Regions from separate parts of the Rhizobium sp. TRM95796 genome, predicted to be linked through region 2. Evidence: predicted binding sites of a transcription regulator. Region 2 holds the regulator's gene; the other holds the start of a gene.
The links. Region 2 encodes PhoB, which activates phosphate uptake and scavenging genes when phosphate is short. Its sites were predicted from a motif close to TGTCATNNANCTGTCAT; they were not measured.
Positions count from the first base shown of each region.

Region 1: a site for PhoB is predicted at 5,449-5,465, ahead of OCK01_RS02540 (DUF47 domain-containing protein). Genes of this name have one in related genera too.

Region 1 covers NZ_JAOXHE010000001.1:519,065-528,847, forward strand. The annotation lists gene OCK01_RS02515 (hypothetical protein) at 315-1,280, opposite strand; partial or broken gene OCK01_RS02520 (helix-turn-helix domain-containing protein) at 1,617-1,997, opposite strand; gene OCK01_RS02525 (helix-turn-helix transcriptional regulator) at 2,137-2,919, opposite strand; gene OCK01_RS02530 (class I SAM-dependent methyltransferase) at 3,005-3,769, shown strand; gene OCK01_RS02535 (inorganic phosphate transporter) at 3,784-4,788, opposite strand; gene OCK01_RS02540 (DUF47 domain-containing protein) at 4,788-5,432, opposite strand; gene OCK01_RS02545 (hypothetical protein) at 5,602-5,802, shown strand; gene OCK01_RS02550 (cupin domain-containing protein) at 5,803-6,225, opposite strand; gene OCK01_RS02555 (M10 family metallopeptidase C-terminal domain-containing protein) at 6,354-7,673, opposite strand; cobalamin riboswitch at 7,827-8,041, shown strand; gene OCK01_RS02560 (ABC transporter ATP-binding protein) at 8,165-8,974, shown strand; gene OCK01_RS02565 (ABC transporter substrate-binding protein) at 8,971-9,783, shown strand, end outside.
Region 2 covers NZ_JAOXHE010000006.1:396,104-405,886, forward strand. The annotation lists gene hisD (histidinol dehydrogenase) at 1-856, shown strand, start outside; gene OCK01_RS15965 (zinc-dependent alcohol dehydrogenase) at 864-1,892, shown strand; gene hutC (histidine utilization repressor) at 1,885-2,613, shown strand; gene OCK01_RS15975 (hypothetical protein) at 2,653-3,942, shown strand; gene OCK01_RS15980 (PilZ domain-containing protein) at 3,966-4,232, opposite strand; tRNA gene OCK01_RS15985 (tRNA-Thr) at 4,404-4,479, opposite strand; gene OCK01_RS15990 (NAD(P)H-dependent flavin oxidoreductase) at 4,591-5,550, opposite strand; gene OCK01_RS15995 (hypothetical protein) at 5,766-7,016, shown strand; gene phoB (phosphate regulon transcriptional regulator PhoB) at 7,088-7,771, opposite strand; gene phoU (phosphate signaling complex protein PhoU) at 7,835-8,551, opposite strand; gene pstB (phosphate ABC transporter ATP-binding protein PstB) at 8,591-9,409, opposite strand; gene pstA (phosphate ABC transporter permease PstA) at 9,421-9,783, opposite strand, start outside.

The DNA of each region.
Region 1 (9,783 bases), on a different contig from region 2:
CGGGTGTCGCGGGGAGGAAAGGAGACCTCATGTCGTGAATTGTCTAAGGCAGGAACTGAATGCCGAAGTTGTGGAGCTTACGAGGTACGCTCTCGCCCATAGCCGTCTCGCTGAGTTCGATATTCGCCTACCACTCACCAATGAATCTCGGGACGAGTTTCGCAAGTGGGTGAATACCCTCCGACTCAAGAAACAGCTTGTTATGTGACATGCCGATGACGCTGGTATCGTCCCAACAAAACGTTGGGGCGAGTCGATCTTATAAACAGTGATAGAATACCAGTTTCTGTGCAGCGACGCCCGTCGAGCTGGGTCTAGTCAGGTATGACGGAGCACCCTTCAGCCACAGGTTCTCCTCCGGCTAAATTCGCAGGTGTCATTTTGAACGATGCTCGGTCAAACATCCACATAACCATGTCTCTGAGCGCAGCTGTAGTGTCAGCTTCGTCAAACCCGTCATTCTGCTTCGGAATTCTAAAAAGAAATACATTTTCATAGAGTTTTTGTTCGTATGGAGCCATAATTTCCATCAGACCATCTTTAAATTGCTTCGCGCACATAAACTTTGATCTCGAGTATATTATAAATTTCGTAGGTTTACCGCTATGGCGAGCAATAAGGCTGAGCATTCTTACTATTTTGTTTCCGCAACGATTGTCGATCATCGGCTCACAATTTACCTGCTTTCCAGAAGCGTCCGATTTACTTTTCTCGAATGCAGACCAATGTAGTAACACGAGATCAGGATGCTTGTTTGCGATCTGCTCCCAATCCGACCAGTCTACTCTTACACCAATTTGGTGAAAAATCGGGTCTGGGTCTCCAATTTTTCCGGCCAATAGCTCAGTAAGGACTACGAGATTACTTCGACCCGTCATGTCGGCGTCAGATTGATAACTGAGATTAGTCCCGTCTACCAAGGCGATATTGATTTTTGATGGAGGAACATTAAGTATCGCAAATATACCTGTATCTTTTATGCATTTTCGTGCGCTGTCCAACGACTGGTTGTTTGCCGCGGCATCGATTTCACTTACTTGCGAGTACACTTTCGAGTATTTTTCTGAAGCCTCAACTTCTGCTGCAAGTGACTTTTCAATGACGTCAATTGCTGCACGAACTTTAAGGGCGTACGCCTTGTCCAGCTTCTCGCTCACAAGGCAGGCGGATTTAATCGCATCCAAAATAGCTGTTATGTTGGCTGGAAGCTCCTGCGCGGTGAGCGCAGATGGGATGAGAAGAGAAAGGGCAATAGCAGCTGTGCAAAGAATTCTCCTCATAATACCATTTCCTCATTTTTTTGACTTGTGCTTTTATATTAACAGGATTTTGATCACACAGTCGAGATCATTTAGGCAGGGTGGGCATCAAGAATTTGATAATATCCGGTCTACTTTGCTCGATCTCGTGCAATCTGAATTTTCGAAAATTCTAGATCCTGACCTTAGTGTTGGACTGAACGGTTCCTGCTCAGTCGCTAAGTTATTTGAGTCAAAAAATGAGAATCTTACACTTTGAGCGCTTGCTCTGACCCTCGGCAGATCTTAGTGCCCGTGGTTAGCGTCCGTCAGTCTTTTACGGCTACAAGTCTTGAAGCGCGGTTTAGTCGTCTCATTCTCCAGACGCAACAGCCGCTCGTGTTCCGTGAGCAGGTTATGGCGCAGCCAGACGCCGCGCACGCCGCCTGAAGAGACGGCAAGACCCTTGAGCCGGAGTTCCTGCTCGACCCGAAGCGCGCCGTGGCAGGGATGATCGAGGCTGTGCGCGAGCATCGCCTCTTCGATCTCGGCGGGCACGCGGTTCGGATGTGGCCCCTTCGCTCCAGGCAGCCGGTCGATCATTCCTTCGGCTCCATAGGTCTGGAAGTTGAGGCGGATCTGGTTGAATTGCTGGCGGGAATAGCCCATCACCTTGCAGGCGCGGGAAAAATTGGAAAGTTCGCTCGCGAGATCGAGAAAAGACAGCTTGCGACGTGCTATTTTGTCCATCGTGGCCATGTTCGTTGTCCTCGGATTCGAGATGTTTGGCGACACCATCAAACCCGCTCTCGCGCGGCATGGCCACACCCGTTTCGAAGCGCTCGACTCTCGCGGTCGCGCATCGAAACTTCAGATCAACTGTCAGGCGATTACCATCTCAGGACAGTCGGGTTTCCCTCACCAGCATCACCAGCTTGCAGTCCGGCCGGTCCGCCGGCCGAAACGTGAACTGCCGGTAACGCACCATCCCGCGCTCCGGATGCAGAAATCCCCGATCGCCGCCTTCGCGATCCATCACCGTCTGCGCCTTCCAGAGCGCGGCGAAATCGGCGCTGTCGGCGACCAGACGCTCCACCAGCGCCAGCATCGGCGGATCGTTGAAGCTGGCGCCGAAATCGGCGCGGAATTCGGCGAGCGCTCGGGCGGCGCGATCGGGCCAATCGAGGATGAAGCGCCGGGCCGAAGGGTCGAGGAAGATGTAGCGCAGCAGATTTCGGTCGCGCCCCTCCCCGAGCCAGCCGGAGAAGAGATCGGCCGCCGCGATATTCCAGGCGATGGCGTTCCAGAACCGGTCTAGGCCATAGGCCGGATGCGGCAGCGCCTCGACCATTGCGGCCAGACTGTCCGGCGCCCGCTCGCTCGGCTCGGCCTGGGCATGATCGGGATCGCGGCGGCCGGCGAGCTCAAAAAGATAGGCGCGTTCGGCCCGCGTCAGCAGCAGCGCCTCGGCGAGACGCGCGAGCGCCTGCGGCGAGGCCTGCGCATCGCGCCCCTGCTCGATCCAGGTCACCCAAGTGGCGGAGAGCTGGGCGCGGGCCGCCAGTTCCTCGCGCCGCAAGCCCGGCGTGCGACGCCGGCCCGTGGGCGGGTCGGGCGTCAGCCGTTCGCGATGGGCGCGGACGAAATCGCCCAGCAGTTTTCGTTGGTGGTCGCTGGTCATGGCAGATCTTATACCAGGATAAAGCCTCATCTTGTAACAGAATAAATGCCTGTCATAGTCGCCGAGTCAAGACAGGAGACAATCGATGCGAAAGAGCCACCAGACCCATGTCGAGGGGCAGTTCGGCCCCCGCGCCCAAGCCTATGTCGCCTCCAGCGTTCACGCCCAGGGCGCCGATCTCGGTTATATCGCTAAGGTCGCCGCCGCGATCCGCCCTGCCCGCGCCATCGATCTCGGCTGCGGCGGCGGCCATGTCGCCTATCGGCTGGCCGAACATGCCGGCCGGGTGACCGCCTGCGATCTCTCCGCCGACATGCTGAAAGCCGTGACTGAGACCGCCGCGGCGCGCGGACTGACCAATATCGACACCGTCCGGGCGCCGGCGGAAAAGTTGCCGTTTGAAAATGCCGCCTTCGACATGCTCGGCTGTCGCTTCACCGCCCATCACTGGCGCGACGCCAAAGCCGGCCTGCGCGAAGCGCGGCGCGTGTTGAAGCCCGGCGCGACGGCCCTCTTCGTCGATGTCGTCGCCTCGGCCGATCCGCTCTATGACAGCCATTTGCAGGTTGTAGAGACGCTCCGCGACACCTCGCATGTCCGCGATTATTCGCTGGCCGAATGGACCGTGATGCTGGAACAGGCAGGCTTCGAGGTGACGGGCGTCAAGCGCTGGCGGATGCAGATGGAGTTTTCGAGCTGGATCGCCCGCATGGCGACGCCGCCCGAGCTCGTCGCCGCGATCCGCTCGGTGCAGGAGAGCGCGAGCGCCGATGTGAAAGCCTATTTCGAGATCGAGCCCGACGGCTCCTTCATGCTCGACATGGCGCTTCTTGAAGCGCGGGCGGCCTGAGCCGCCCGCCGCGATCAGCCGAACAATCCGCCGAGGAAATAGAAGGCGGCGGAGATCGCCGCCGCCGCCGGCAGCGTCACGATCCAGGCGATGACGATATTGCCGGCCAGACCCCAGCGCACGGCGGAGACGCGGCGGGCGGCGCCGACGCCGACGATCGCGCCGGTGATGGTGTGGGTGGTGGAGACGGGAATGCCGAGCCAGGTGGCGCCGAACAGGGTCAGCGCGCCGCCGGTTTCGGCGCAGAAGCCCTGCATCGGATTGAGCCTGGTGATCTTCGAGCCCATCGTATGCACGATCTTCCAGCCGCCCATCAGCGTGCCCAAGGCCATGGCCGACTGGCAGGAAATCACCACCCAGAACGGCACATGGAAATTCCCGCCGAGATAGCCCTGCGAATAGAGCAGCACGGCGATGATGCCCATGGTCTTCTGCGCGTCATTGCCGCCGTGGCCGAGCGAATAAAGCGAGGCCGAGACGAATTGGGCGAAGCGGAAAGTCTTGTCGACCGCAAACGGCGTCTGGCGCACGAATAGCCAGGACACCAGAAGCACCAGCAGAAGCGCCAGGAAGAAGCCGATCGCCGGCGACAGGAAGATCGCCCCCACCGTCTTCAACAGCCCCGTCAGCACCAGCGCATCGCCGCCGGTCTTGGCGAGGCCCGCCCCGACGAGACCGCCGACCAGCGCATGCGAAGAACTTGAGGGAATGCCGAAGATCCAGGTGACGACATTCCAGATGATCGCGCCCATCAGCGCCGAGAAGATCACCAGCGGCGAGACGATCGAAGGATCGATGATGCCCTTGCCCAGCGTCTCGGCCACATGCAGGCCGAAGAACAGAAAGGCGATGAAATTGAAGAAGGCCGCCCAGAACACCGCATATTGCGGCCTGAGAACGCGGGTCGAGACGATGGTGGCGATGGAATTGGCCGCGTCATGCAGTCCGTTGAGGAAATCGAACAACAGCGCGATTCCCACCAGCGCGATCAGAAGCGGCAGAGCGAGGGTCGCATCCATCAGACATTCTCGATCACGATGCCGCTGATCTCGTTGGCGACGTCTTCGAAGCGGTCGACGACCTTTTCGAGCTCGCTATAGATCTCGCTGCCGATCATATAGGCCATCGGATTGCTGTGGCCATGCTTGCGGAACAGGTCCTTGAGGCCCTGGTCGTGCAGGTCGTCGGAGCGCCCCTCCACCCGCATCACCTCTTCGGCGATCGCCGTCAGCCGCGTGTGGTTCGGCCCCAGGCGATCGAGCAGCGGAATGGCTTCGGCGCAGAGCCGCGCCGCCTCGACGATGGTGACACCCATTTCCTTCATACCCGGCTCGAAACTCTTCTGCTCGAACAGGCGGATGGTCTTCACCGTCTTCTGCATCATGTCGACGGCGTCGTCCATCGACTGGATCAGGTCCTTGATGTCGCCGCGATCAAAGGGGGTGATGAAGCTCTTGCGCACCGCGAGCAGCACCTCGCGGGTGATGTCGTCGGCCTCGTTTTCGAGCGCGACGATGCGGTCGCAATGCGCCTCGAGATCGCCCTCGCCGGCGAGAAGCGCCCGCAACTCCTCGGCCGCCGCCATCACCACCTTCGAGTGGCGCTCGAACAGATCGAAGAAGCGGTCTTCCCGCGGCATCAATTTCCTAAACAGGCCCAGCATGTCACTTTCCATGAATTGTCATGAAACTGTCATAAAAGCCTGAGGCCGAAGCCGAAACACTGCCGGGGGCGTTAAGTTGCCCAAACGCGAGGTTATCCACCGGGGAACAAGGCGCGTGACGGGCCGTTGGGTTCAAAACAGCCTGCATCAGACAGAAAGGACTGCTATGATGAACCCCAAGCCTGTCGCCCAATCTCCCCGAGACGCCGCCCCGCAGATTGATCCATTGACCGGAAAGGCGATCCCGATCGCGCCTTTCGGCGAGTTGTCGGACCGTGAGATCGAGGACGGGGCCAAGGGAAAGGAAGATGCGGCGCGGATCGATCCCGATAGCCGCATCCCGCGCCCGCCGCAGCCGGATCTCGCCTGATCAGCCGGGCTCCCAGCCCGGCTCGGCCATGGTGAAGCCCGCGAAGTCGAAGCCGGGCGCGACGGTGCAGCCCACCAGCGTCCAGTCGCCCTGGCTCTCGGCGCTCTGCCATTCGTCCTTGCGCACCACGACCTGCGGATGTTGTCCCGCCAGCACGTCGGGGCCGAGGGTTGAGGCGCGCGCCGTCTTGCCATCGGCGGAAAGGCGCAAGGTCAGCGGCGCGCCCGCGTAATAGTGCCAGACCTCCACCGCATCGACCTTGTGCCAATGCGAACGCTGCCCGGCCTCCAACAAATAATAGATACAGGTGGAGCACGCTCTGCCGTCCCGCGTCTCGCCGTCCTTGAAGGTCTGCACATACCAGCCGCCTTCCGGATGCGGCTCGAGTTCGAGGGCGTCGATGATGTCGCGGGCGGTGGTCATGGGCTCTCCGTTGACGTAGTCGCTGAGCGGCGGCGTCCTGTTTCGCCAGCCTTATAGACATCACCGCGTTGGAAAGTCGACTATCCGCCCAGAAGTCGGAAATCGCGGAATGGCGACGTGTTTACTGCTCACATCATGAAATCCGCGTCGGTCAGCCGTATCTTCCCATCCAGCTTGAAGATTAGATCGGCCCCGCCGTCACCATCCCGGTCCACCGTTACCAGCGTGTCACCGCCCTTCCAACGCCAGCCGATTTCGGCGCCCTCGCCGGAAAAGCCGACGCCGCGGGCGAGAAAATCGTAGTCGCCATCGAGCGCCTTGGTCAGCGCGATCTGGTCTTCGCCCTTGGTGAAGTCGTCGATGAGATCAGAAGCCTTGGCGGTGCTGTCCTTTGCGGTCGAGAAGACGAACAGATCGTCTCCCGCTCCTCCAGACAGAAGATCGCTGCCGGCGCGGCCGACGAGAATGTCGTTTCCCGTCCCGCCATAGAGCGTGTCGGCGCCCGCGCGGCCGATCAACATGTCGGCATCGTTTGCGGCGCTGTCGGCGCTCGTTCCGTCGCCATAGACCGTGGTCACGCCCTTGTCGGTGGCGAGCAGTTCCTCGACCTCCGTCTTGGCCGACAGGCCGAAAGTCTTGAGCGCCGTGCGGATGGCCGGCGCGAGTTCTTCGGTGATGTCGCCGATCGTTTCGACGCCCTTGATCTTCGCCGCCTCGCCCGGATCGTAATTCGCCTCGTAACTCAGAATTTTCTCATGCCATTCCGCCAGCATCTGGCCCGTTTGAACCGCTTCCGAGAATGTCGCCTTGCCGTCCTTGTCATAGAGTCCGAAGAGATCGGCTTCGACATAGCGGCGGTTGGCGATGCCTTGGCCGGCGCTCGCGCCGCCATTGGAATAGTAGCGGATCTGGAACCAGGCTTCGGCGCGATCCCCCTCCTCGATCGCGGCCTTCAACCCGGAGCCCAGCAGGCCCGGATTGTTGTAAGCCAGCGAGAACAGCGCCATGCGCTCATCGGAGTCCGGAATGCCGGACAACCACTTGTCGACATAGCTGTCATAGGTCGGGGAAATCAGGTCGAGCGCTTCGGCGATCTGGTCGCTGCTGGCGAAGGCGAATGTCTTGGGAACATCGCTGTCGACCGACTTGCTCCACGCCGCCATCACCTTGTCGAGCGCCGAGATCAGTGTGGCGCTGGAGCCGTAAGAATGGGTCTTGTCCACCACGGCGTCGAGCTTCGACAGAAGTGTCTCGCTGTAATGTTCCTCCCCGACCATCGCCAGCAGCACCTTGTCGAGATTGGCGCGCAGGCTGAAGCCGATGCCGATCGTCGGCACGCCGACGATATCGACATACGGCTTGGTCGTCGCGCCCTCCAGCAACGTCAGCAACGCCGAGCGTTCCGCAGCATAGTCGCCATGTTCGGTGATCGTGTTCCAGTTCAGCATGCGCGGCTCCTTCTCCCCTATTGTTAGCCGCGACCCGTAAACACCGCGTCGAAAACCATGGTGAACGATTGACAGTCAACAAATGTTATACCATTACAAAGCAAGAGACGAAACTGGATGTCGCGATCCGGCTTGCGCGATAAGAGAGTTGATGGCATGACAGAGAAGAATGGCGCTGTCGCCGCGAAAATGGGCGACGGCTTAATAGGGAACACGGTGAGGACGACCCCAGAGGGGCCGAAGCCGTGGCTGCCCCCGCAACTGTATGCGGCGAGCCTGTCTGCAACGAGCCACTGGCGAAAGCTGGGAAGGCGCAGACCGGCGAAGACCCGCAAGCCAGGAGACCTGCCATTCAGCGACAGTAACCACGGACGGGGTGTTCCGATGCGATTATCGAATGGCGGCCGGCGTCTCGCCGGTCATAACCTGATGCGTATGGCGGCGCCAATCCGCCTTCTCCACAAAACCGGGCGTCTGCCCGAGGCCGCGTCATGAACTGCGCGGTGGACGGTCTGGATCTCGAAGCCCGCGGCGTCAGCTTCGCCCCGCCGCGCGGCCCGAAACTCATCGCCGACATCTCCCTGCGAATTTCCGCCGGTGAACGTCTGGCGATCGTCGGCCCCAATGGCGCCGGCAAGACGACGCTCTTGCGCTGCCTGTTTCGCGGCGTCCGGCCGAGCGACGGCTCGGTGCTGCTCGGCGGCGAGGACATCTGGTCGATCCCGCAGCGCGACTTCGCCCGCAAGGTGGCGGTGGTGCTGCAGGAAAGCCCGGCGGCCTTCCCTTTCAGCGTGCGCGACATCGTCATGATGGGCCGTATTCCCTGGCGGCGGGGATTAAGCCGCTGGTCGGAGGAAGACCGCGCCAAGGTCCACCATGCGCTGGAGCATCTCGGCCTCGAAAACCTCGCCGGGCGGCAGTTTTCCACCCTGTCCGGGGGGGAAAAGCAACGTGTGCTGGTGGCCCGGGCGCTCGCCCAGGAGCCGCGTCTGCTGATCCTCGACGAGCCCTCGAACCATCTCGACATCCGCCACCAGCTCGACATCCTGCATCTGCTTGAAGGCTTGGGCGTCACCGTCATCGCCACGCTGCACGACATCAATCTCGCCGCCGGCTTCGCCTCGCGCGCCGCCATTCTCAACGGCGGACGGCTGACGGCCTTCGGCCCGCCCGAGACGGTGCTCACCGAAACAGCCATCGCCGGCGCTTTCGGCGTCGAGGCCGCAAAATTCCGCATCGGCGCCGAGGGCTCCGCGCGCTTCGCCTTTTCCCGTTCGTCCTATTCCGGAGCTTTCCTGTGAAAACCCTTTCTCTCATCGTCGGCGCAACCTTCTCGCTTTTCGCCACCGCCGCCTTCGCCGCCCCCGTCACGGTCAAGAGTTGCAACCGCGACGTCACCTTCGACGCCGCCCCCAGCCGCGCCATCTCCAACGACGTCAACCTCACCGAAATGATGCTGGTCCTGAAGCTGCAGGACCGCATGGTCGGCTATACCGGCGTATCCGGCTGGAAGACGCTGGACGAGAAAATCCGCGACGGGGTCAAGGAATTGCCTGAACTGTCGCCGAAATATCCGACCAAGGAAGTGCTGCTCGGCGCCGACGCCGACTTCTATTTCGCCGGCTGGAATTACGGCATGAAGGTCGGCGGCGACGTGACGCCGGAAACCCTTCAGCCGCTCGGCATCAAGGTCTATGAGCTGACCGAAAGCTGCGTTCACATCATGAACAAGGCCAAGCCGACCATGGACGATATGTTCGTAGACCTCCTCAATCTCGGCAAGATCTTCCGCGTCGAGGACCGCGCCGAGGCGCTGGTGGCGGGCTATCGCAAGGAGTTGGCCGAAATCGTCGAGGGCGTCGGCCCGATCGATCGTCCCGCCCGCGTCTTCGTCTACGATTCCGGCGAGGAGAAGCCCTTCACCTCGGGCGAATACGGCATCCCCACCGCCATGATCGAAGCCGCCGGCGGTAAGAACATCATGGACGACGTCGAAAAAAGCTGGACCGAAGTCTCCTGGGAGCCGGTGATCGAGCGCAATCCCGAAGTCGTGGTGATCGTCAATTACGGCGAAGTCACCGCCGAGCAGAAGATCGCCTTCATGAAAACC
Region 2 (9,783 bases):
GCCGGATCTCGCGATCTTCACACCGCCCTCGCCCGACGGCTCGGTCGATGCGGCCACGCTGGTCGCCGCCCGGCTCGCCGGCGTCGAAACCGTCTACAAATGCGGCGGCGCGCAAGCCGTGGCCGCCGCCGCCTATGGCACCGAAACCATCAAGCCGGCGCTGAAGATCGTCGGCCCCGGCAGCCCCTGGGTGGTGGCCGCCAAGCGCCTGCTCTCCGGCGTCATCGATCCCGGCCTGCCGGCAGGCCCGTCCGAAGCCGTCATCTTCGCCGACGACACCGTGCATGGCGGTCTCGCCGCGCTCGACCTGCTGATCGAGGCGGAACATGGCCCGGACTCCTCCGCCTATCTCGTCACCCATTCGCGCCGCGTGGCCGAAGAAGCGCTGGCGGCGCTGCCCGATCATTGGGCGCGCATGACCGAACAGCGCGTGGCCTTTTCCTCCGCCGTGCTCGGCGGCGCCTATGGCGGCGTGGTGCTGACGCCGTCGCTGGAAGAGAGCTATCGCTTCGTCAATGATTACGCGCCGGAACATCTGGAAATCCTGTCGACCGATCCCTTCGCCCATCTCGGCAAGATCACCGAGGCGGCGGAAATCCTGATGGGGCCGCATACGCCTGTGTCCATCGGCAATTTCGGGCTCGGCCCCAACGCCGTGCTGCCGACCAGCCGCTGGGCGCGCACCTATGGTCCGCTGTCGGTGACGGACTTCGTCAAGCGCTCGTCGATCGGCTATGTTACGGCCTCGGCCTATCCGGAATTCGCCCATAACGCACGGCTGCTCGCCCGCTATGAGGGCTTCTCCTCGCATGAGCATGCGGTGTCGTCGGTTCGCGACGCCTATCTGCCGAAGTGAGGCCGGCATGAAGGCGGTCAGGCTCCATCAAGCAGGCGACCTGCGCGTCGAGGATATCGCGACGCCCGGGCCGCTCGCGTCAGGCTCGGTGCGGATCGCAGTGAAGGCCGCCGGCATCTGCGGCTCAGACCTGCACAATTATCGCACCGGCCAATGGATCAGCCGATCGCCTTCGGTGGCCGGCCATGAATTTGCGGGCGTGATCACCGAAATCGCATTCGATGTCGTGGGCCTCGAACCCGGCGATCTCGTCGCCGCCGACAGCCGCTACTGGTGCGGCGAATGCGCCGCCTGTCGCTCCGGCCGCCGCAACATCTGCGAAAAGCTCGGCTTTGTCGGCGAAGTCTGCGACGGCGGTTTCGCCGAGGAATGCGTACTGCCAGCCCGACTGGTGACGCTTTGCCCTGATGACCTCTCGCCCGAGATCGCCGCCATGGCCGAGCCGCTCGCGGTGGCGCTGCACGCGGTCAAGCGCCTGCGCCCGCCCGCCGGCGAGCCGGTGCTGGTGGCGGGCTGCGGCCCGATCGGCGGGCTTGCGGCGCTGCTGCTGTCCCGGCTGCATGACGGGCCGATCCTGGTCGCCGAGCGCAATGCGGCGCGGGCGGCCCTCGTCAGCGATGTCGCGGGCGCCCGACGCGTCGATCTCGAGGCCGGCTCCCTCGCGGCGGAGCTGGATGGACAGCCTCTGCGCCATGCGCTGGACGCCACGGGCAGTATCGGCGCACTGGAGGCGCTGGTAGACCTGCTCTCCGGCGGCGGCGCGCTGGCGCTGGTCGGCATTTCGCATGGCAAGCTGTCGCTCGATCCCAACCTGCTGGTCGAACGTGAGATCGCCTTGATCGGCTGCCACGCTTTCGAAGACGAACTGCCGGAGGCGGTAGCGTTGATGCCGGCGCTGTCCGAGAAACTCGGCAGGCTGATCGAGGCGCGCATCACGCTCGACGACACGCCCGCCGCCTATGAGAGGCTGCTGGAGGGTCGCGCCGCCGGCCTGAAAACCATCATCGTCCCACAACAGGGAGGCGGTCATGGCTAACCTGCCCGAAACGGCCGGGCCACTCTACGAGAAGGTCAAGGATTATATTCTCGACCATATCGGCAGCGGCGCCTGGGGCAAGGATCAGCGCGTTCCCTCCGAACACGAGCTGGTCTCGATGCTCGGCGTGTCGCGCATGACCGTGCATCGGGCGCTGCGCGAACTCACGAGTGACGGCCATCTCGTGCGCATCCAGGGGGTCGGCACCTTCGTCGCCCCGCCGAAACCCTATTCGACGCTGATCGAGATCGTCGATATCGCCAGCGAGATCCGCGCGCGCGGCGCGCGCTACAGGGCCGATATCCTGCTGCTCGAAAGCCTGCAGCCGAGCCAGGAACTGCTGGCCGCCTTCGACTTCGCCACCCGCAGGCCGGTCGGCCATTCGGTGATCCTGCATCATGAAAACGACATGCCTGTCATGATCGAGGAGCGTTTCGTCAATTCCGATCTCGCGCCCGATTACGACAAGCAGGATTTCTCCGCCGTGACCACCTACGACTTCCTGCAGAAGAGCACGCCGCTCACCGAAGTCGAACAGGTGATCGCCGCCATCACCGCCGACGAGGAGACAGCCCGCATGCTGGCGCTGGAGGCCGGGGCGCCGTGTCTGCTTCTACACCGCCGCACCTGGACCGGCTCGACCGTCGCCACCGTCAACCGCTTCACTTATAGCAGCCGCTATACACTCGGCAGCCGCTATACGCCCGGCTCCATCCGTTAAGCCGTCGCTGTCCACACATGCCCGAAGGAGCGGATCATGATTGAAACGCCGAAGAGCCGCACCGCCGAAATCCGCGCGCTGGCCCGCACGGACGAGCCCCGCGCCCTTGCTCAACTCTCGACGCTCCTGTCCGAGCTGTTCTCTATTTCGCCCAAAAATCTCGCCATCAATCACGACCAATACAGCCTGAATTCGCTGAACGGCTTCTTCGAGGCGGATGGCAAGGCTTACTTCTTCAAATTCCATCAGGAAGAGGGCGAGGAGGCGATGACGGGCGAATATTATCGCGCCGACATTCTCGCCCGCGCCGGATTGCCGGTCGATCAGCCGGTGATGATGTCGGTTTTGCCGGGCGAGCAGATCCTTGTCTATGCCCGGCGCTCCGATCCGCGTTTTTCCGACGTGCTGCGCGGCTTGGATCTCCAACCCGACGCCGAAGCCGAAGCAGAGGCCGTGGCGGCCGAAGCCGAGTTGAACGACCGTCTTCTGGCCGTCTATCGCGAGACCCTGCATCCGATCACCGCCGATCAGGCCCGGGCCGAGCCGATCAACCGGCTGTTCTTCGAGCGAATGATCGAGCCCGCCACGCGCCAGCCGCCCGGCGGGCGCTATCGCGATTTCTATATCGGCCAGAGTTTCCGGTTCCCCGGCGTCAGCCTCGACTGGGAGAGGTTCTCGACCGCACGGGTGAGCATCAACGGCCTGGCCTATCGCGACACGTTCGGCGCGCTGTTCACCCGCGCCGCGGAGAGGCTGAACCCCATCCATCTCGCCGGCGCGGGCGGCGTGGTCGCCCATGGCGACGCACACAACGCCAATGTGTGGTATTCAGGCCACGAGACGGGCGGCGCCGGCCTGTCCTTCTTCGACCCTGCGTTTGCCGGCGAGCATGTTCCGACGCTGCTCGCCGAAGCCAAGGCGACGTTCCACAACATCTTCGCACACCCTTTCTGGCTCTACGATCCACGGGAGGCTGCGCAGCGTTACTCGGCGAGCGCCGTCTATCGCGACGGCGTGCTCTCGCTCGAGACCGATTGGGACCTGAGCCCCGTCCGGCAGGCGCTGCTGGAGACCAAGGCCGAACGGCTGTGGCGGCCGCTTCTAGCGCTGCTAAAGAGCCGGAACATGCTGCCGGACGACTGGCGCGAGACGCTGAAACTGGCGCTCTTCCTCTGCCCCACACTGGTGATGAATCTCCGCGCCGGCGCCGCCTCGCACAACGAGATCTCCTCGGCCATCGCCTTTTCCGTGGCGATGCAAATGGGCTCGGAGCCGCTCGGAGAAGGCGACCGGTTGAGCCGTTTTCTCGATGCGGTGACGCCGGTCTAACGACAAGGCGCCGCGCCATCGGCTCAGGCGTCGTCGAAACTGACGCCGAGTTCGGTGAGCTTGCGCCATCGCACGGTGCAGGGCCGCATCGCTCCGTCCTGGAACTGCAATTGGAACTGATCGGGCGCCAGCAGCGCCTGCTCCATCGCAAGCTTTGCGCCGGTCTCCGAAAGATTGCGGATCATGCAGTCGAGCGTCGATCCGCCATGATGAAACACGATCCGCCCCGCCTTCAGCGAGCGTAATCTCGGCGCGATACGTTTGTTCTCACCCTGCACCGGATCCACCATCGCATTCCCCATCAACCGCGCTGCGCAGAGCGCAGTAAAGAGGTTGTAGCGGCATAAAATTAAGGTAACTTGAGAAATTGGGTGCAAATTTGCGCGATTGGGGAGCGCAGGCGTGACGAGGCAGGTTCTGCGACCTTCCTGTTTCTATTGTTGCTCAGCAGAGAGGAAAAATGGTGCCGCTTACGTGACTCGAACACGTGACCCCATCATTACGAATGATGTGCTCTACCGACTGAGCTAAAGCGGCCCGGCGAAGCGCCGTCATCGCCTGTTCGGGCGATGACGGGCTGATACAATCAAAGTTTCAGGAATGCAAGACGCGGGCGGGCGGTTTTCGCGGAAAAAAGCGAAGGCGGCCTCAGCCGCAGAGGCGCGCACGGGCCGCCTTGTATTCGCGTTCGAAGCGATCGACGAGGTCGGCGACGGGGAGGACGGATTTGACCGCGCCGATGCCCTGGCCGCAGCCCCAGATCTCCTTCCAGGCCTTGGGGCCTTCGGTCGCCTTTTCGAAATCCATCTTGGAGGGTTCGGCGTCCGGCAGGTGATCGGGGTCCATCCCGACGGCGCGGATTGAGCCCTTGAGATAGTTGCCGTGAATCCCGGTGAAATAGTTGGAATAGACGATGTCGTCGGCGGAGCTTTCGACGATCATCTGCTTATAGGCGTCCACCGCCCGCGCTTCGTTGGTGGCGATGAAGGGCGAGCCGATATAGGCCATGTCGGCCCCCATGGCCTGGGCGGCGAGGATGGCGCCGCCATTGGCGATCGCGCCCGACAACAGCAGAGGCCCGTCGAACCATTCGCGGATTTCCTGGACCAGCGCGAAGGGCGACAGCTTGCCGGCATGCCCTCCCGCCCCGGTCGCCACCGCGATCAGCCCATCGGCGCCCTTGCGGATGGCGGAATTGGCGTGGCGATTGTTGATCACGTCATGCAGCACCACGCCGCCATAGGAATGGATCGCCTGGTTGACCTCGGGCACCGCGCCCAGCGAGGAAATGACGATCGGAACCTTGTATTTCACGCACATCGTCAGGTCGTGTTCCAGCCGCTTGTTGGTCGTATGCACGATCTGGTTCACCGCAAAGGGCGCGGCCTTGCTGGTGGGATTGGCGGCGTCATGGGCGGCGAGCGTTTCGGTGATTTCGGCCAGCCATTCGTCGAGCTGGCTTGCGGGACGGGCGTTCAGCGCCGGAAAGGAACCGACGACGCCCGCCTTGCATTGGGCGATCACCAGCTCGGGATGGGAAATGATGAACAATGGCGAGGCGACGACCGGCAAACGGAGATTGTCGGTGAGAATGGACGGCAGGCTCATAGTCACTCCCAGGATGGACCAGTTTCGCCGCCATGATAAACAAAGCCGGCGGAATTGTTCAACCTTGAATTTTCTACGGGACGGCCGCGTCGCCCTTTTTTGGCTGCATTGCCGGTGTTTGCCGGGGATCGCACCCTCATGCGCGCTTGCAAGTGTGGCGGGGAATGTTTACCGAAATGCACGGTTTTTGAAACGAGCACGGGATTGAAACGACAGTGAGCGGTCTCGAACACGCTATCCGCAACGCGCTCGAACGCGCCGATCGCGCCGACCCGGAGATCCGCGCCCGGATCTATCAATCCGCACGGCACGCGCTCGACGCCGGCCTCGCCAAGCAGGAGGTCGAGGACGAGGAGGTGATCGCCCGGCAGCGCCAGCGGCTCGACGCCACGATCCAGGCGATCGAGGAGGAAGAGCGCGAAAGGCTGCGGTCCATGGCGCGGCTGGAAAAAGTGCTGATCGAGCGCGAGCCGGAGCCCGAACCGGCCGTCGCGCCGGAACCGCGTCTCGCCGCGCCGGATCGGGACGAGGATTTTTCCATGACCGCACCCGTTCGCGACGACGCCCATGGCGACGCGCGGACAGCCCCTAGCATCGAACTCGATCGCGGCGATCGGGCCGGCGGGGCGCGAAATGGCGCTGGATCGCTGGACGACATCACTCCGCGCAACGACGAGGCTCTGGCGCGGCTCGTGGCGGACGATCGCCGCGCGCCCGCAGCCGCGCCGACGGCTGCGCCTATGGGTGAGATCCGAAAGACCAAAGGCGCCAAGCGCAAGTCCAGAGCCGAAAAGCCCCCCAGAAAACGGCGCGGCTTCGTCTCCTTCCTCGTATCGCTGTTCGTCTATGCATGCTTTCTCGGGGCGGTCGGCTTCGGGATCTGGTGGGTCTACGCCACCGGCATGATCGATGTCGCACTCAAAGGCGAAGGCAATTTCGACCTCGTGCCCAAGGAATTGCAGACCGCCGCGCCGGCTGCGGCGCAATCCGAACCGCTCGATCCGCTGCGCCGCTTCTCCGGCGATTGGGTCAGCGTCTACAGCGGCAAGGAGCCGAATGCGGTGTCGCCGCGCGGCCAGGCGCTGGTGACGCCCTTCAGCGACAGCGACGGCGAAGGCGCGACGATCGCCTCCAACGCGCCCGGCAAAGACGGCGAGGCGACGGTCGAGACACCCGAAGAGCTGTTGCAGACGCTCGCCGGCAAGACCGCGACGATCGCGTTGACCGTCAAGGCCGATGGCGATGTCCCGACGCAGATCTATGTCGAATGCGCCTTCGGCGCGATGGGCGGTTGCGGCCGTCATCGCTTCACCGTCGGCAACGAGCGCAGCGACGAACTGATCCATGTGACGTTCGACGGCAAGATGGCCCCGTCCGAGGCGGGGCAGATCGTCATCAACAGCGACGTCATGGGCAAGGGCCGCAAGCTCAAGCTCTACGGCGTCCGCGTCCTGCCGGGATCCTGATTTCCCGAGCCCTCGAATAGAAAAGCGCCGGTTGCCGCCGGCGCTTCGACAGATCTTCGAGCCAGAATGGATCAGGCTTCCATCGCATAGCCCGCGCCGCGGACGGTGCGGATGACATCCGGCATGTTGGTGAGGTTCAGCGCCTTGCGCAGGCGTCCGACATGGACGTCGACGGTGCGTTCGTCGACATAGATGTCGTGGCCCCAGACGCCGTCAAGCAGTTGCGAGCGCGAAAACACCCGGCCCGGCGAAGACATGAAGAATTCCAAAAGCTTGAATTCGGTCGGCCCGAGCCGCACTTCGCGCGAGCGGCGGTGAACGCGATAGGTCTCGCGATCGAGTTCGACGTCGCCGCATTTCAGCACGGAGGAAATGGCGTTGGGCCGCACGCGGCGGAGCATGGCCTTGACGCGGGCCATCAGCTCCGGCGTGGAGAAGGGCTTGACGACATAGTCGTCGGCGCCGGTCGACAGTCCCCGCACGCGCTCGCTTTCCTCGCCGCGCGCGGTCAGCATGATCACCGGCAGACGCTCGGTTTCGGGCCGCATGCGCAGGCGGCGACACAGCTCGATGCCGGACACGCCGGGCAGCATCCAGTCGAGCAGCAGAAGATCGGGCACGCGCTCCTGGAGGCGGATGTCGGCTTCGTCGCCGCGGGCGATGACCTCCACGTCATAGCCTTCGGCTTCGAGATTGTAGCTGAGCAGGGTGCCGAGCGCTTCTTCGTCTTCGACCACCATGATACGGGGCTGCATGCGTTCTTACTCCATTCGCAAGCGAGCGGCGCCCGGCTCGACGCCGGGCGCTCAAGTCTCAGGTCATCCGGCGGGCTGCTGCACGACGGTGGCGGTGTTGTCGTCCTTAGGACGTTCGCCGACCGGCTGGGCGCCCGTGGTCATGTAGAAGATCGATTCCGCGATATTGGTCGCGTGATCGCCGATGCGCTCGATATTCTTGGCGCAGAACAAGAGATGCGTGCACGGCGTGATGTTGCGCGGATCTTCCATCATATAGGTCAGCATCTCGCGGAAGAGCGAGGTGTACATCGCGTCGATTTCCTCGTCGCGCAGGCGGATGGCCTCGGCTTTTTCGGCCGAGCGCGTCGCGTAGACGTCGAGCACGTCCTGAAGTTGGGTAAGCGCCAGTTCGGATAGATGCTCGATGCCGCGGGCGAGCGTGCGCGGAATGCCGCTGTTTTGCACCGCAATGACACGCTTGGCGTTGGATTTGCCGAGATCGCCGACGCGCTCGAGATCGGAGGCGATGCGGAGCGAGCCGATGATTTCACGCAGGTCGGCGGCGACCGGCTGGCGCTTGGCGATCATCAGAACGGCGCGTTCGCCGATCTCGCGCTCGGCCTCGTCCATCACCACGTCCTGGGAGATGACGCGTTGCGCCAGCGCCGCATCGGCGTTGACGAGCGCGCGAACGGCGTCGGAGACCATCTGTTCGGCCATGCCGCCCATTTCCGCGATGCGGCGGGCGAGATATTTCAGCTCTTCGTCGAAGACGGAGTAGATATGGGATGCGCCCATGAATGTATCCTCCAGCCGGCGAGACCGGCGTCACAAGTATCAGCCGAAGCGGCCCATGATGTAATCCTGGGTGCGCTGGTCATCCGGATTGGTGAAGATCTTGTCCGTGTCGTTCTCCTCGACCAGATAGCCGAGATGGAACATGGCGGTGCGCTGCGACACGCGGGCGGCCTGCTGCATCGAGTGGGTCACGATGACGATGGTGAAATTCTCGCGCAGTTCGTGGATCAGTTCCTCGACCTTGGCGGTCGCAATCGGATCGAGCGCCGAGCAGGGCTCGTCCATCAGAATGACTTCCGGGCTGACGGCGACGGCGCGGGCGATGCAGAGACGCTGCTGCTGTCCCCCGGACAGGCCGGTGCCGGCTTCGAGCAGACGATCCTTGACTTCGTTCCACAGGCCGGCGCGCTGCAGGCTCTGTTCGACGATTGCGTCGAGTTGCTGATTGGTGCGGGCCAAGCCATGAATACGTGGGCCGTAGGCGACATTTTCGTAGATCGATTTCGGGAAAGGGTTCGGCTTCTGGAACACCATGCCGACACGGGCGCGCAGTTCGACCACGTCAATCGACGTCGCATAGATATCCTGATTGTCGAGCTTGATCTCCCCGGTCACGCGGCAACCGTCGATCGTGTCGTTCATGCGGTTCAGCGTGCGCAGGAAGGTGGACTTGCCGCAACCCGACGGCCCGATCAGCGCGGTAACCGTGTTCTTGCGGATGTTGAGATTGACGTCGAACAAGGCCCGCTTCTCGCCGTAGTAGACGGAAACATCCTTGCCGATCATCTTCAGTTCAGGTGTATCGCTCATCGGTTTTACCAGCGCTTTTTCAACTTCGATATCTGTCAGCATGTTCATGTGAGTTCTCCTTACCAGCGGCGCTCGAAGCGCTGTCTCAGGTAAATGGCGATGCCGTTCATGACGATCAGGAAACCGAGCAACACGAGGATTGCTGCGGAGGTTCGCGCGACGAAGCCCCGTTCAGGGCTGTCCGCCCAGATATAGATCTGGGTGGGCAGAGCCGTCGCAGCATCCATAACACCACCCGGCTCCGATGTGATGAATGCGTTCATTCCGATCAACAACAGCGGCGCCGTCTCGCCGAGCGCGCGCGCCAGGGAGATGATGGTGCCCGTCATGACCGCAGGCATGGCGAGGGGAAGAATATGGTGAAAGATTGCCTCATGCTTCGATGCGCCAATGCCAAGCGCCGCTTCGCGGATCGAGGACGG